DNA from 2 places in the Pseudomonas sp. Pso3 genome. Region 1 is predicted to be linked to the other one. Evidence: predicted binding sites of a transcription regulator. Region 1 holds the regulator's gene; the other holds the start of a gene.
The links. Region 1 encodes FliA, which starts transcription of late flagellar genes. Its sites were predicted from a motif close to CTAAAGTTTNNNNNNNNNNNGCCGNTAA; they were not measured.
Positions count from the first base shown of each region.

Region 1 (7,674 bases):
CTGTTCGATCAGCGCGGTGTGATCGTGACTGAAGCCGGTATAGCGATCGACCTGGCTGGCCATCATCACCAGCTTGACGAGGTCTTTCTCGATCTGCCCGACGAGATTGACCACGCGCTTGATCACCTGACCGGTAAGGTCCTGGTAGTCCTGCGCCAGAAGGATGTCGTTGAGCTTGGCCGACAGTTGCTCGGCGCTGCTCTCGCTGTGACTGAGGAAGGCGTCGACGCGCTTGGCCAGCTCGCGGAATTCGTCCGCGCCCATTTCCCGGCGCATGAACTTCTTCCAGTCGGCATGCACGGCGCGGGCTTCGTCGCCGAAGTTGCCTACCAGCGGGGCGCTCTCCTCCACCAGATCCATGGTCCGGTTGGCGGCGTTCTCGGTCATCTTCACCACGTAGGAGAGACGATCGGTGGCATCGCTGATCTGGGAGACCTCTTCGCCGGCCATGCCGCGCGGATCGATCTCGAAGTTGACGATGGCGTTGTGCAACTCGCGGGTCAGCTTGCCGACTTCCTGGTAGAGACCCCGATCGCGCAACTGGTTGAGTTCATTGATGACGTGCACGGCCTGGGTGAAATCGCCGCTTTCCAGGCATTTCACCAGCTCTTGGGCGTGCTGTTTGAGATTCGACTCGAAGTCGCTGAAGCTGTTGGAGCCAAGCTGATCCATAACGTCCCCGCGGCTTTCTTCAGCCGTTCACCCGCTCGAAGATCTTGTCGATCTTTTCTTTCAGCACCTGGGCGGTGAAAGGCTTGACCACATAGCCGTTCACGCCGGCCTGAGCGGCTTCGATGATCTGCTCGCGCTTGGCTTCGGCGGTCACCATCAGCACTGGCAGGGTCTTCAGGCGCGCATCGGCGCGCACCTGGCGCAGCAGGTCGATGCCGGTCATGCCGGGCATGTTCCAGTCGGTGACGAGAAAATCGAAGTTGCCGCTCTGCAACATCGGCAGCGCGGTGTTGCCGTCGTCCGCTTCGGCGGTATTGGTGAATCCCAGATCGCGCAGCAAATTCTTGATGATGCGTCTCATCGTGGAAAAATCGTCCACGATGAGGATTTTCATGTTCTTGTCCAAGTCGACCTCCGTCCTAATCCGCACACACGCCGCAAGGCGCGTCTAAGCAATCGTAGTAGCCTGAGTACCAGCCGGTTAACGCGAACGCCATTCCGCCAGCCGCGCCCGCAGGCGTGCCGCGCATTGACTGTGAAGTTGGCAGACGCGTGACTCGCTCACGCCCAGCACCTCGCCGATTTCCTTGAGGTTGAGTTCCTCGTCGTAATACAGCGAGAGCACCAGACGTTCACGCTCCGGAAGATTGGCGATGGCGTCGGCCAGGGCCTTGCGGAAGCGCTCGTCCTCCAGACCGCGACCGGGTTCGAGTTCATGCGAACCGCTCTCCTCGAGCCCATGCTCACCACCCTCCATGAGGTCGTCGAAACTGAACAGGCGACTCCCCATGGTGTCGCCAAGGATGCCGTAGTACTCATCCAGACTCAATTTAAGTTCGGCCGCGACTTCGGAATCTTTAGCGTCGCGACCGGTGCGCGCTTCCACCGCGCGAATGGCGTCGGTGACCATGCGCGTGTTGCGATGCACCGAGCGTGGCGCCCAGTCGCCCTTGCGGACCTCGTCGAGCATGGCGCCGCGGATGCGGATGCCGGCGTAGGTCTCGAAGCTGGCGCCCTTGCCGGCGTCATATTTGCGCGAGGCCTCCAGCAGGCCGATCATGCCGGCCTGCATCAGGTCCTCGACCTGCACGCTGGCCGGCAGTCGCGCCAGGAGATGGTAGGCGATGCGTTTCACCAACGGCGCATAGCGGTTGATGAGTTGCTCCTGCTGGGTACGTTCCGAGGTTTTGCTGTACATGCGAAGCCCGCTGGATGCTGTCATGCGTGGGTACCGATGGCTGGTTGCACAAGGCGCTCGACAAAGAACTCGAGATGGCCGCGCGGATTGGCGGGCAACGGCCAGCCATCGACTTTCTGAGCTACCGCACGAAAGGCCAGCGAGGCCTTGGCACGCGGAAAGGCTTCGAACACGGGGCGCTGTTTCTGCACGGCTTTGCGCACCGCCTCGTCGAACGGAATGGCGCCCACATACTGGAGGGCGACATCCAGGAATCTGTCGGTCACCTTGGTCAGCTTAGCAAAGAGATTGCGACCTTCCTGGGGCGTCAGCGCCATGTTCGCCAGGACCCGGAAACGGGTGACGCCATGGTCGCGATTGAGCAGCTTGATCAGGGCGTAGGCATCGGTGATGGAGGTGGGCTCGTCGCACACCACCACCAGGACTTCCTGGGCGGCGCGAACGAAGCTGACCACCTGGTCGCCGATGCCGGCCGCGGTATCGACGATGAGCACGTCGAGGTTTTCGCTGATGTCGCTGAAGGCCTGGATCAGACCGGCGTGCTGGGCCGGCGTCAGATTGACCATCGCCTGGGTGCCCGAGGCCGCCGGGACGATGCGGATGCCGCCCGGGCCGTGCAGCAGCACGTCGCGCAGCTCGCACTCGCCGGAGATGACGTCGGCCAGGGTGCGCTTGGGCGACAGGCCGAGCAGAACGTCGATGTTGGCAAGGCCCAGGTCGGCGTCGAGCAGCATGACGCGCCGCCCGATATCGGCCAGGGCCAAGGCCAGGTTGACCGACACGTTGGTCTTGCCGACACCGCCTTTACCGCCCGTGACCGCTATGACTTGGACGGGATGCATGCTACCCATTGCCTGATACCTTTGATTGAAATCCGTCACACTTTAGACCAAGTGCATTTGGCGTGCCCAGGCATGCGATGCACCACTACCGTTCGTCTGCGCTAACCGGCGCGGCGGGCATTGCTCTGATACAGGCCGGCAAGCATGCCCGCCATGGTTTCTTCGCTCGGTTCCTCGGGGGCCTGCAGGCTCACCGCGCGGCTCACCAGCTGGTGGCTGCGGGCCGGATGCAGGTCGTCCGGGATGCGCGGGCCGTCGGCGATGTAGGCCACCGGCAGGCGCTGGCTGATGGCCAGACCCAGGGCTTCGCCGAGACTGGCGGCTTCGTCCAGCTTGGTCAGCACGCAGCCGCTCAGGCCGCAGCGCCGATAGCTGTGGTAGGCCGCCTTGAGCACCTGGCTCTGGCTGGTGACACCCAATACCAGATAGTTGCGAATTTTCAGCTGGCGGTTGGCCAGGGCTTCGAGCTGCACCTTGAGCGCCGGATCATTGGCGGGCATGCCCGCGGTGTCGATCAGCACCAGGCGCTTGCGTGCCAGGGGTGCCAGCGCCTGGGCCAGGGACTGGCCCGGGTCGACCAGGGTCACCGGCACGTCGAGGATACGGCCGAGGGTCTTGATCTGCTCCTGGGCACCGATGCGGAAGCTGTCCATGCTGACCAGCGCCAGACTCTGGGGACCGTACTTGAGCACGTAGCTGGCGGCGAGCTTGGCCAGGGTGGTGGTCTTGCCCATGCCGGCCGGACCGACGAAGGCGACGACACCGCCCTCCTCCAGAATCTTGGCGTCGGTGGTCTTGGCCAGCTGGGCGAAGTTGGCCAGCAGCATGCGCCAGGCATGGCGCGGGTCCTGGATCTTGGCGACGCTGTCGAGCAGGTGGCGGGCCAGATCGGCCGGCAGACCCATGCGCTGCAGACGACGCCAGAGGCCGGCCTGCTGCGGACGGGTGGACTGCACCTGGGTCCAGGCCATGGAGCCGAGCTGGACTTCCAGCAGTTCACGCAGACCGCTGAGTTCGCTGCGCATGGCTTCCAGGGCGCGACGGTCTTCCGGCGCGGCGCTGGCGGCAGGGGCGGCAGCGGCCGGCTGGGGCGCACGCGGCGGGGCGATCACCGGCTCGCGGCGGCTGTCGGCGGCGCTGATGGCGCCGAGCAGCTGCTTGTCCTTGGGTGCGGCCGAGGGCACGCCCGGCGCGCGGATGCTGAGGTCGGCATGGGCCTGGGCGATCTTCGCATGGGTCTTGCGCAACTCCGCCTGCAGCTCCGCGTTGGGCGCGGCCGGTGCCGGAGCCTGGTAGTCCAGCGCCGCGGTCAGCTCGACACCACCGGCGACCCGGCGGTTGCTGAGGATGGCGGCATCCGGGCCCAGCTCGTCGCGTACCAGCTTCATGGCTTGACGCATATCGGCGGCGAAGAAACGTTTGACTTGCATGATCTAGACCTCAGCCATTCTGGCCAACGGTAGCGACGATGGTGACCTGCTTGTTGTCCGGAATTTCCTGGTAGGCCAGTACACTCATGTTCGGCGCCGCCATCCGCGCGAAGCGGGACATCATCCCGCGGATCGCACCGGCTACCAGCAGCACCACTGGCTTACCCATCATTTCCTGACGCTGCGCTGCCTCGATGAGGGAACGCTGCAGTTTTTCAGCCATGCCAGGCTCGAGGAACATGCCGTCCTCGGCGCCTTGACCGGCCTTCTGCATACTACTTAGCAACATCTGTTCCAACCTTGGCTCAAGGGTGATAACAGGCAGCTCAGGCTCCATTCCAACGATGTTCTGGACGATTGCGCGGGACAAGGCGACCCGTACGGCACCGGCGATGGCGGCGGGATCTTGACTCCGCGGACCGACGTTGGCGATGGCTTCGGCGATGGTACGGATGTCGCGGACCGGGACCTGCTCCTGCAGCAGTTGCTGGAGGATCTTGAGCAGGGTCGACAGGGAAACGATGCCGGGCACCAGCTCCTCGGCCAGCTTGGGCGAACTCTTGGCCAGTACCTGCAGCAGTTGCTGGACCTCCTCGTGGCCGATCAGCTCGTGGGCGTGCTTGAAGAGCACCTGGTTGAGGTGGGTGGCGACCACGGTGCTGGCATCGACCACGGTGTAGCCGAGGGACTGGGCCTGGTCGCGCTGGGTGACGTCGATCCAGACCGCCTCCAGACCGAATGCCGGATCCTTGGCGGCGACGCCGTTGAGGGAGCCATAGACCTGACCGGGGTTGATGGCCAGTTCGCGGTCGGGATAGATCTCGGCTTCGGCCACGCTGACGCCCATAAGAGTCAGACGATAGGCGTTGGGCAGCAGGTCCAGGTTGTCGCGGATGTGTACCGACGGCATGAGGAAACCGAGGTCCTGGGACAACTTCTTGCGCACGCCCTTGATCCGCGCCAGCAACTGGCCACCCTGGTTGCGATCGACCATGGGGATCAGCCGGTACCCGACTTCCAGACCGACCATGTCCACCGGGGTGACGTCGTCCCAGCCCAGCTCCTTGGCCTCGGCCGGACGCTGCACGGGAGCCAGGTCCTGCTGCTTCTTGGCTTCGACCTCGGCGGTCTGCTTGGCCTGGCGCTGACGCTTGTAGATCAGCCAGGCACCGGCTGCGGCGGCGCCACCCAGGCCGAGGAACGGCAGGTGCGGCATGCCCGGCACCAGGCCCATGGCGATGATGATGAAAGCCGAGACCGCCAGCGCCTTGGGCGAGGCGAACATCTGACGATTGACCTGCTGACCCATGTCTTCGGCGGAGGACACCCGGGTGACCATGATGGCCGCGGCGACTGACAGCAGCAGCGAGGGAACCTGGGCGACCAGGCCGTCACCGATGGTCAGCAGGGCGTAGATGCGCGCCGCTTCGCCGAACGGCAGACCGTGCTGGGCCATACCAATGGCCATGCCGCCGATGAGGTTGATGAAGAGGATCAGCAGACCGGCGACGGCGTCACCGCGGACGAACTTGCTGGCACCGTCCATGGAACCGTAGAAGTCGGCTTCCTGGCCCACTTCGGTCCGGCGCTTCTTGGCTTCGGCCTGGTCGATGATGCCGGCGTTCAGGTCGGCGTCGATGGCCATCTGCTTGCCGGGCATGGCGTCCAGGGTGAAACGCGCCGACACCTCGGAGATGCGGCCGGCACCCTTGGTCACCACCACGAAGTTGATGATCATGAGGATGGCGAACACCACCGCACCGACCACGTAGTTGCCGCCGACCACCACCTCGCCGAAGGCCTGGATGACCTTGCCCGCGGCGTCGTGACCGTCCTGGCCGTGCAACAGCACCACGCGGCTCGAGGCCACGTTCAGCGCCAGGCGCAGCAGGGTCGACACCAGCAGGATGGTCGGGAAGACCGCGAAATCCAGCGGCCGCAGCGCATAGACGCTGACCAGCAGGACCACGATCGACAGGGCGATGTTGAAGGTGAACAGCACGTCCAGCAGGAACGGCGGCATCGGCAGGGTCATCATGGCGAGCATCGCCAGGACGGCCAGCGGCACGCCTAGGTTGCCGCGAGCCAGACCGCGCATGTTGCCCATCATCATGGATTTGTCGACTTTCACACCCATTCCTCGCTTGCCGGTGCCGTCGTCACGGAAAGTTGACGCAGCGCACTGTTCGCAGGGGCTTGAGCAAGCTCCGGGCCAACTGCTCAAGACCTTGAATCAGCGGGGTTTTCCCGGAGGTGATACAGGACTGGTTACGGATCGCCGGACTCGTCGGCTGAACCGTGGGCGGAGGCCATGAGTCTGTCTAGGGACCCGCGCTAGCGCGCCTATCCGAGGAACATCACCATGAAAATCTGGACCGCGACCCTGTTGGCCACCTGCCTGGTCGGCACCGCCCAGGCAGCCGAATCCCTGACGATCCCGCTGAACAAGGTCACGACCGACGGTGTGGGCGAAAGTGTCGGCAGCGTGCAGGTGACCCGCTCCAAGTACGGTCTGGTCTTCACGCCGGATCTCAAGGGCCTGGAGCCCGGTATCCATGGCTTCCACGTCCACACCAAGCCCAACTGCGGCGCGGCCGAGGTGAATGGCACCCTGACCGCAGGGGGCGCGGCGGGCGGCCATCTGGATCCGCGCAACACCGGCAAGCACAGCGCGCCCTGGTCGGACGACGGCCACCTGGGCGAATTGCCGGCGCTCTATGTGACCGCCGACGGCCAGGCCACCCAGCCGGTGCTGGCGCCCCGCCTGAAGCGCCTGGAAGAGCTCAAGGGCCATGCGTTGATGGTGCATGCCGGTGGCGACAACTACGCCGACCAGCCCAAGCCGCTGGGTGGTGGCGGCGCACGCGTCGCCTGCGGCGTCATCAAGTAGGCGCCTTCCCCTCCTCATCCCGCCGCAGATCCGGCGGGATGGGCAGATCGGACAGCTTGGGCTTGCGCCCGCGTCCAGCCCGGAATTGCCTGAGCTGATAGACATAGGCCAGGACCTGAGCCACGGCCACATAGAGTCCGGCCGGAATCTCCTGATCCACCTCGGTGGAGAAATACACCGCGCGCGCCAGCCCTGGCGACTCCAGCAGCGAGACCTGGTGTTCCTGGGCGATCTCGCGGATCTTCAGCGCGGTGAAATCGCTGCCCTTGGCCACCAGCACCGGCGCCCCGCCCTTGGCCGCGTCGTACTTGAGCGCCACGGCGAAGTGGGTCGGGTTGGTGATAACCACATCGGCATTGGGCACCTCGGCCATCATCCGACGCTGGGCCATCTGCCGCTGCATCTGGCGGATCTTGCCCTTGACCTCGGGCTTGCCCTCGGCGTCCTTGTATTCGTCCTTGATCTCCTGCTTGGTCATCATCAGCTTCTTGCGGTTGCTGAAGATCTGGAAGGGCACGTCCACCGCGGCGATGATGAGCAGCCCCAGGGCCAGCAGCAGGGTGGCATGTCCCACCACCTGCATGCTGTGCAGGAGCGCCTGCTCGGTCGGCAGCTTGGCGATCTGCAGCAGGGCCGTGCGCT
Region 1 is NZ_AP043687.1:1,648,971-1,656,644, reverse strand. Features, by position in the region: gene ACZ5R1_RS07790 (protein phosphatase CheZ) at 1-672, opposite strand, end outside; gene ACZ5R1_RS07785 (chemotaxis response regulator CheY) at 692-1,066, opposite strand; gene fliA (RNA polymerase sigma factor FliA) at 1,154-1,894, opposite strand; gene fleN (flagellar synthesis regulator FleN) at 1,891-2,721, opposite strand; gene flhF (flagellar biosynthesis protein FlhF) at 2,814-4,142, opposite strand; gene flhA (flagellar biosynthesis protein FlhA) at 4,153-6,279, opposite strand; gene sodC (superoxide dismutase family protein) at 6,505-7,032, shown strand; gene flhB (flagellar biosynthesis protein FlhB) at 7,025-7,674, opposite strand, start outside.

Region 2 (7,674 bases), 1.4 Mb from region 1:
TAGCGGGCGGAGTGGGCTTCGCGGTTATCGAATTCGATGCCGGCCGCCTGACAGGCCTTGGCCAGCACCGTCTGGCCATAGGCCAGGCCGGCGAGGGTCGCGGTATCGAAGCTGGAGAAGGGGTGGAAGGGATTGCGCTTCAGGCCGCAGCGCAACACCGCGGCATTGAGGAAGCCCAGGTCGAAGCTGCTGTTGTGGCCGACCAGGATGGCCCTCTTGCAGCCGCTGGACTTGAGCGACTTGCGCACGCCCTTGAAGATCTCGCTGAGCGCCTGCTCTTCACCCACCGCCATGCGCAGCGGATGGTCGAGCTTGATGCCGGTGAATTCCAGCGCCGCCGCCTCGATGTTGGCGCCGGCGAAGGGTTCGACGCGGAAGAAGTAGGTGTGATCCGGATAGAGCACGCCTTCCTCGTCCATGGCCACGGTGGTGGCGGCGATTTCCAGCAGGGCATCGGTGGCGGCGTTGAAGCCGCCGGTCTCGACATCCACCACCACCGGCAGGTAGCCGCGGAAGCGGCGGGCCATGGGGATGCGCGAGTCGGACATCGGCTGGCTGGCGTCCAGTTCGTCGCTGAAGGTCTCGTCCATGCTCATGCACCCACCTCCAGGCGCCAGCGCAGGGTCTCGCCGGCGCGCAGCGGAATCACCTCGTGGTCACCGAAGGGCAGGGAAGCCGGCGCCTGCCAGTCCTCGCGCACCAGGGTGACGGTTTCGGCATTGCGCGGCAGGCCGTAGAAATCGGCACCGAAGTGGCTGGCGAAGCCTTCCAGGCGGTCGAGGGCATCGCGGCTCTCGAAGGCCTCGGCATAGAGCTCCAGGGCGCCATAGGCGGTATAGCAGCCGGCGCAGCCGCAGGCCGCTTCCTTGGCGTGACGCGCGTGGGGCGCCGAATCGGTGCCCAGGAAGAACTTGGGATTGCCGCTGGTGGCGGCGTCCAGCAGGGCGCTCTGATGGGTGTTGCGCTTGAGGATCGGCAGGCAATAGAAATGCGGCCGGATCCCGCCCACCAGCATGTGGTTGCGGTTGTACAGCAGGTGATGCACGGTGATGGTGGCGCCTACGTTGGCCGGGGCCTCGCGCACGAAGGCCGCAGCGTCGCCGGTGGTGATGTGCTCGAAGACCACCTTCAGCGTCGGGAAGCGCTGGACGATACGCACCAGGTGCTCATCGATGAATTTCTTCTCGCGATCGAAGACGTCCACCTCGGCATGGGTGACCTCGCCGTGCACCAGCAGCGGCAGGCCGATCTCGGCCATGGCTTCCAGGGTGGGGAAGAGGTTGTCCAGCGAGGTCACGCCGGAATCGGAGTTGGTGGTGGCGCCGGCCGGATAGAGCTTGGCGGCATGCACGAAGCCACTGGCCCTGGCGGCGCGGACGTCTTCCGGGCTGGTGCGGTCGGTGAGATAGAGCACCATCAGCGGCTCGAAGCGGCTGCCGGCCGGGCGTGCCGCCAGGATGCGCTCGCGATAGGCGGCGGCCTGCTCGGCATTGCGCACCGGCGGTACCAGGTTGGGCATGACGATGGCGCGACCGAATTCCCGGGCGGCGTCGGCGACGGTCTGCTGCAGGGCGGCGCCGTCGCGCAGGTGAATGTGCCAGTCATCGGGACGGGCAAGGGTGATCCGGTCGGTCATGCGGGATTCCAGGCTGCGGGAAAGTAGGGAAATGCTACCGGAAAAGGGGGTAGCCGGCACCCGTGCGGCGGGACCGCGCTCAAGTTTTCCGCGCCCTTGACCGATAAGAACCCCAGGTACTTTTTCTTTCCGGAGTCCGACGTGCGCCCGCGTTACCTCTTCCTTTCCTGTCTGCTGCTCGCCGTGCCGGCCTGGGGGATGACCTTCCAGAGCCGGCTCGAGAGCGTGGAATGGAAGGTGGAGGGCGACATCTTCGCCTGTCGTCTGCTGCAGCCCATCCCGCGCTTCGGCAGTGGTGGCTTCCTGCGCCGCGCGGGCGAGTCCACGGTGTTCGAATTGCGGCCCAATGGCCAGTGGTTGCCGGCGGGCAGCGCCAGCCTGAAGGCGGCGGCGGTGCCCTGGAAGCCGGGGCTGGGCGATATCAGCCTTGGCTCGGTCAAGGTGGTTGAGGGCGAGCAGGCGCTGGCCACCAGCGCGCAGCAGGCGCAGCGCCTGCTGGCGGGGCTGATGGAGGGGCGCATGCCCCAGGTGAGTCGCTCGGGGGCCCTGGACGACCGCGTCGAGGTGCGACTGTTGCCAGTGCGCTTCGAACCGGCCTACCAGCAATTCCAGGCCTGCACCCAGAAGCTGCTGGCGGTCAACTTCGAGCAGATCCGCCATTCCCAGGTCAATTTCCCGGGCGGTGGCGATACCCTCGACGACCTCGCCAAGGCCAAGCTCGACCTCATCGACGAATACCTGAACGCCGATCCGACGGTCAATCATGTCATCGTCTCCGGCTACAGCGATAATCAGGGCACCCGCCTGGACAACCGGCAGGAATCGCGGCTGCGCGCCATCGCGGTGATGGAGTACCTCAAGAGCAAGGGCTTCGCCGCGGAGCAGATCGAATTGCGCTTCTTTGGCGAGCAGTACCCCGTGGCGCCCAACACCAGCAAGGCCAATCGCGCGCTCAACCGCCGGGTGACCCTGGTGTTCTCGCGGGTCCCGCCGAGCGGCGAGCCGCCGGCTGCGCCAGCCACCAGTACCGCGGCCAATCCGCCCGAATCGCCGGCGCCCACCCCGGCACCGCTGGCCAAGCCCAAGGGCTGATCCGCCCCGACCGCATGTCGCCCAGACATCAGAGTGCGTCGCGCCCCTGTAAAAGCAGCGAGGCGACCAGTAGAATTGTCGCTTTCCGACTCAACGCAATACACGGGAGCGAACGGCATGGCGGATGTGAAGAAGGTAGTCCTGGCGTATTCCGGCGGCCTGGACACCTCGGTGATCCTCAAGTGGCTGCAGGATACCTATAACTGCGAAGTGGTGACCTTCACCGCTGACCTCGGCCAGGGCGAGGAAGTCGAACCGGCCCGTGCCAAGGCCAAGGCCATGGGCGTCAAGGAAATCTACATCGACGACCTGCGCGAAGAATTCGTCCGCGACTTCGTCTACCCGATGTTCCGTGCCAATACCGTCTACGAAGGCGAGTACCTGCTGGGTACCTCCATCGCCCGTCCGCTGATCGCCAAGCGCCTGATCGAGATCGCCAACGAGACCGGCGCCGACGCCATCTCTCACGGCGCCACCGGCAAGGGCAACGACCAGGTGCGCTTCGAGCTGGGCGCCTACGCCCTCAAGCCGGGCGTCAAGGTGATCGCGCCCTGGCGCGAGTGGGACCTGCTGTCCCGTGAGAAGCTGATGGACTACGCCGAAAAGCATCAGATCCCGATCGAGCGCCACGGCAAGAAGAAGTCGCCGTACTCCATGGACGCCAACCTGCTGCACATCTCCTACGAGGGCGGCGTGCTGGAAGACACCTGGACCGAGCATGAAGAAGACATGTGGCGCTGGACCAAGTCGCCGGAAGCCGCGCCGGATACCCCGACCTATCTCGAGCTGACCTACCGCAACGGTGACATCGTCGCCATCGACGGCAAGGAACTGAGCCCGGCCACCGTGCTGGCCGAACTGAACCGCATCGGCGGCGAGAACGGCATCGGTCGCCTGGACATCGTCGAGAACCGCTATGTGGGCATGAAGTCCCGTGGCTGCTACGAGACCCCCGGTGGCACCATCATGCTCAAGGCCCACCGCGCCATCGAGTCCATCACCCTCGACCGCGAGGTGGCCCACCTCAAGGACGAGCTGATGCCCAAGTACGCCAGCCTGATCTACACCGGCTACTGGTGGAGCCCCGAGCGGCTGATGCTGCAGCAGATGATCGACGCCTCCCAGGCCAACGTGAACGGCGTGGTGCGCCTGAAGCTGTACAAGGGCAACGTCATCGTTGTCGGCCGCAAGTCCGACGAGTCGCTGTTCGACGCCAACATCGCCACCTTCGAAGAAGACGGCGGCGCCTACAACCAGGCGGACGCGGCGGGCTTCATCAAGCTCAACGCCCTGCGCATGCGCATCGCCGCAGGCAAGGGCCGCACCCTGCTGTAAGGGTAGCCCCGCACGACAGAACCCCAGCCTCGGCTGGGGTTTTTTATGGCTTACAGATCGAAGTCGTACTCGGAAATCTGCCGCTTCAGGCGGCGCTCTTCGAGCATGTTGTCGATCAGCCGCCGCTTGGTCAGGTTGGTCTTGCTGACGACGGGTTCGACGGTCTCGGGCGCTTCGCCATCGGTCTCGAAATCATCGTCTACATCGATATCGCTTTTGTCTTCGGCCATTGGTAACTCCTGCAAGGCTGGACAGGATCACACGCACTCATCGACAGGGCTGCGGGACCTTTTCGCGCACCTTATAACGACAAAGCAGGAGCCGGTAAAAAAGATTTTTTCAATCGCCAAAGGGCTTTGACAGGCCCTTTTTCAATCGTCAGAGGTTTTCGCCTTGTATTCGCAGAGATCCTCGATCCGGCAGCTGCCGCAGCGGGGCTTGCGCGCCTGGCAGACATAGCGGCCGTGCAGGATCAGCCAGTGGTGGGCATCCAGCAGGAAATCCTTGGGCACCACCTTGAGCAGCTTGAGTTCGACCTCCACCACGTTCTTGCCGGGTGCCAGATTGGTTCTGTTGCTGACCCGGAAGATATGGGTGTCCACTGCCATGGCGAGCTGGCGGAAGGCGGTGTTGAGCACCACGTTGGCGGTCTTGCGACCCACGCCGGGCAGCGCCTCCAGTTCCTCGCGGGTCTGGGGCACCTCGCCGCCATGGCGCTCCAGCAGCAGCCGGCAGGTCTCGATGACGTTCTTGGCCTTGCTGTTGTAGAGGCCGATGGTCTTGATGTATTCCGACAGCCCTTCCACGCCCAGGTCCAGGATGGCCTGGGGGGTGTTGGCCACCGGATAGAGGCGGGCGGTGGCCTTGTTGACGCTGACATCGGTGGCCTGGGCGGAGAGGATCACCGCGATCAGCAGCTCGAACGGCGAGGCGTAGGCCAGTTCCGTCTTGGGATCGGGATTGTCCTCGTGCAGGCGGCGAAAGATCTCCAGGCGTTTGGCGGCGTTCATGGGCGGGTCGGGGTTTCCAGTGCGGCAAGACGGTGGGCAGCCTGCTGAGCAGCGCCGCGCAGGGTTGCCAGTTGAGCGCTCTGCTCGGGGGTGGGCGCGCTACCGAAGGCGCGCTCGGCCTTGGTCAGCTGGGCACGCGCCAGAGTGGCGGCGATGCGTGCCTGCTTGAGGGCGGCGGGGTCGGTGGCTGGCGTCGTCTGCTCCGGCGCCCTGGCGGTGGCCGCCCCCCGCTGCGCGCTGTCCAGGGTCACCTGGGCCTGCTCGGCGGCTTCGCGCAGTTGCTGCACCTGGGCCTCCAGGGCCGGTGTCCCGTACTGCGCCAGTTGCCGTTCGGCCTTTTGCAGGGCGACCCGGGCCATGGCAGCGGCGATCTTCAAGGGTTTGATCGCAGCGTCCGCGGTGACCGGCGTCTCCGCCGGCGTGCTGACTGCAGGAGGCACCTGCCGCCGCTGGCGTTCGGCCTCCAGGCGCTCGCGGTCGCGCTGCAGGCGCGCCTGGCGGGCGTCGAAGCGGCGGCGGTAGTACTGCGCGCGGCGACGCTCCGCCGGGCGATCGACCGGGGCCGGTACCGCCACCAGGTCGATGCAGTCCACCGGGCAGGGTGCCAGACACAGTTCACAACCGCTGCATTCGCTCTCGATGACGGTGTGCATCAGCTTGGCTGCGCCAAGGATGGCGTCGGTGGGGCAGACCTGGATGCACTTGGTGCAGCCGATGCAGTCGGCCTCGCGAATCACCGCACGCTGGCTGGGCGTCACCGGGTAGGGCGAGTCCAGAGGCAGCGCCGGACGCTGGAGCAGCGCCGAAAGCTCGAGGATGGTGGCGGTGCCGCCGGGTGGGCACTTGTTGTGCGCTTCGCCCGCGGCGATGCCCGCCGCATAGGGCTGGCAACCGGGATGGCCGCACTTGCCGCACTGGGTCTGCGGCAAGAGGGCGTCGATGGCGGTGATGAGGGTAGGTTGAGCGTTCATGGCTTGCACTTGAAAGGACGGCGCCCTGGGGCGCCGTCGCTATCACATCACCCGCTGGCCGGGCTTGGCGCCGCTGTCGGGGCTGAGCAGGTGGATCTCGGTACCGCCGGGGCCGGCGGCCAGGACCATGCCTTCGGAGACGCCGAACTTCATCTTGCGCGGCGCCAGGTTGGCAACGTACAGGGTCAGGCGGCCTTCGAGCTGGCTCGGCTCCGGGTAGGCGCTCTTGATGCCGGAGAAGACGTTGCGCTTGGCATCGCCGATGTCCAGGGTCAGGCGCAGCAGCTTGTCGGCGCCCTCGACGAACTCGGCCTTCTCGATCAGGGCGATGCGCAGATCGACCTTGGAGAAGGTGTCGAAGTCGATGGTCTCGGCCAGCGGGGCCTTGATCAGTTCGCCGTTGCCGGCGGGCTGCGGTGCGGCCTGGGCGGCCAGGTCTTCCTTGGAAGCGTCGATCATGGTCTGCACCTTGGCGGGTTCGATGCGGGTGAGCAGGGGCTGGAAGGCATTGAGCTGATGATTGGCCAGGCGCGTGTCCAGGTCGGCCCAGGTCAGGGGGGCGACATTGAGGAAGCTCTCGGCGGCAGCGACCAGGTTGGGCAGCACCGGCTTGAGCAGGATCGCCAGCTGGCGGAAGAGCTCGATGCCCTGGGCGCAGATGGCCTGGACCTCATCCTGCTTGCCGTCCTGCTTGGCCAGACTCCAGGGCGCCTTATCGGCGATCCAGGCGTTGGCGCGATCGGCCAGGGCCATGATCTCGCGCATGGCGCGGCCGAAGTCGCGGGTCTCATAGGCCTCGGCGATGCTCGGCGCGGCGGCGCGGAAGGCGGCTTCCAGCTCGGGCGCGGCCTGGGCGTCCACCAGCAGACCGGCGTTGCCCTTGTGAATGAAGCCGGCGCAGCGGCTGGCGATGTTGACCACCTTGCCCACCAGGTCGGAATTGACCTTCTGCACGAAGTCTTCGAGGTTCAGGTCGATGTCCTCGACATGGCGCGAGAGCTTGGCGGCGAAGTAGTAGCGCAGGTACTCGGGATTGAGGTGATCCAGATAGGTGCGCGCCTTGATGAAGGTGCCACGGGACTTGGACATCTTCTGGCCGTCGACGGTAAGGAAGCCGTGGACGTTGAGCGCGGTCGGCTTGCGATAGCCGGCGCCTTCGAGCATGGCCGGCCAGAACAGCGCGTGGAAGTTGACGATGTCCTTGCCGATGAAGTGGTACAGCTCGGCGCTGCTGTCCTTGTTCCAGAAGGCATCGAAATCCAGGTCGTCGCGGCGATCGCAGAGATTCTTGAAGCTGGCCATGTAGCCGATGGGGGCGTCCAGCCAGACATAGAAGTACTTGCCCGGGGCGTCGGGGATCTCGAAGCCGAAGTAGGGCGCATCCCGGGAGATGTCCCACTCCTGCAGGCCGGCGTCCAGCCACTCGGCGATCTTGTTGGCGACCGATTCCTGCAGGGCGCCGCCGCGAGTCCAGCCCTTGAGCATCTCGGTGAAATCGGGGAGCTTGAAGAAGAAGTGCTCGGATTCGCGCAGCACCGGGGTCGCGCCGGAGATGGCCGACTTGGGATCCTTCAGTTCGGTGGGCGCATAGGTGGCGCCGCACTTCTCGCAGTTGTCGCCGTACTGGTCG
Region 2 is NZ_AP043687.1:3,038,775-3,046,448, reverse strand. Features, by position in the region: gene rnt (ribonuclease T) at 1-590, opposite strand, end outside; gene pyrC (dihydroorotase) at 593-1,636, opposite strand; gene ACZ5R1_RS14345 (flagellar protein MotY) at 1,778-2,728, shown strand; gene ACZ5R1_RS14340 (argininosuccinate synthase) at 2,846-4,063, shown strand; gene ACZ5R1_RS14335 (PA3496 family putative envelope integrity protein) at 4,114-4,293, opposite strand; gene nth (endonuclease III) at 4,435-5,073, opposite strand; gene ACZ5R1_RS14325 (RnfABCDGE type electron transport complex subunit B) at 5,070-6,044, opposite strand; gene metG (methionine--tRNA ligase) at 6,087-7,674, opposite strand, start outside.
Region 2: ACZ5R1_RS14345 (flagellar protein MotY) is a predicted target of FliA. The motif match lies at 1,716-1,743, and genes of this name have one in related genera.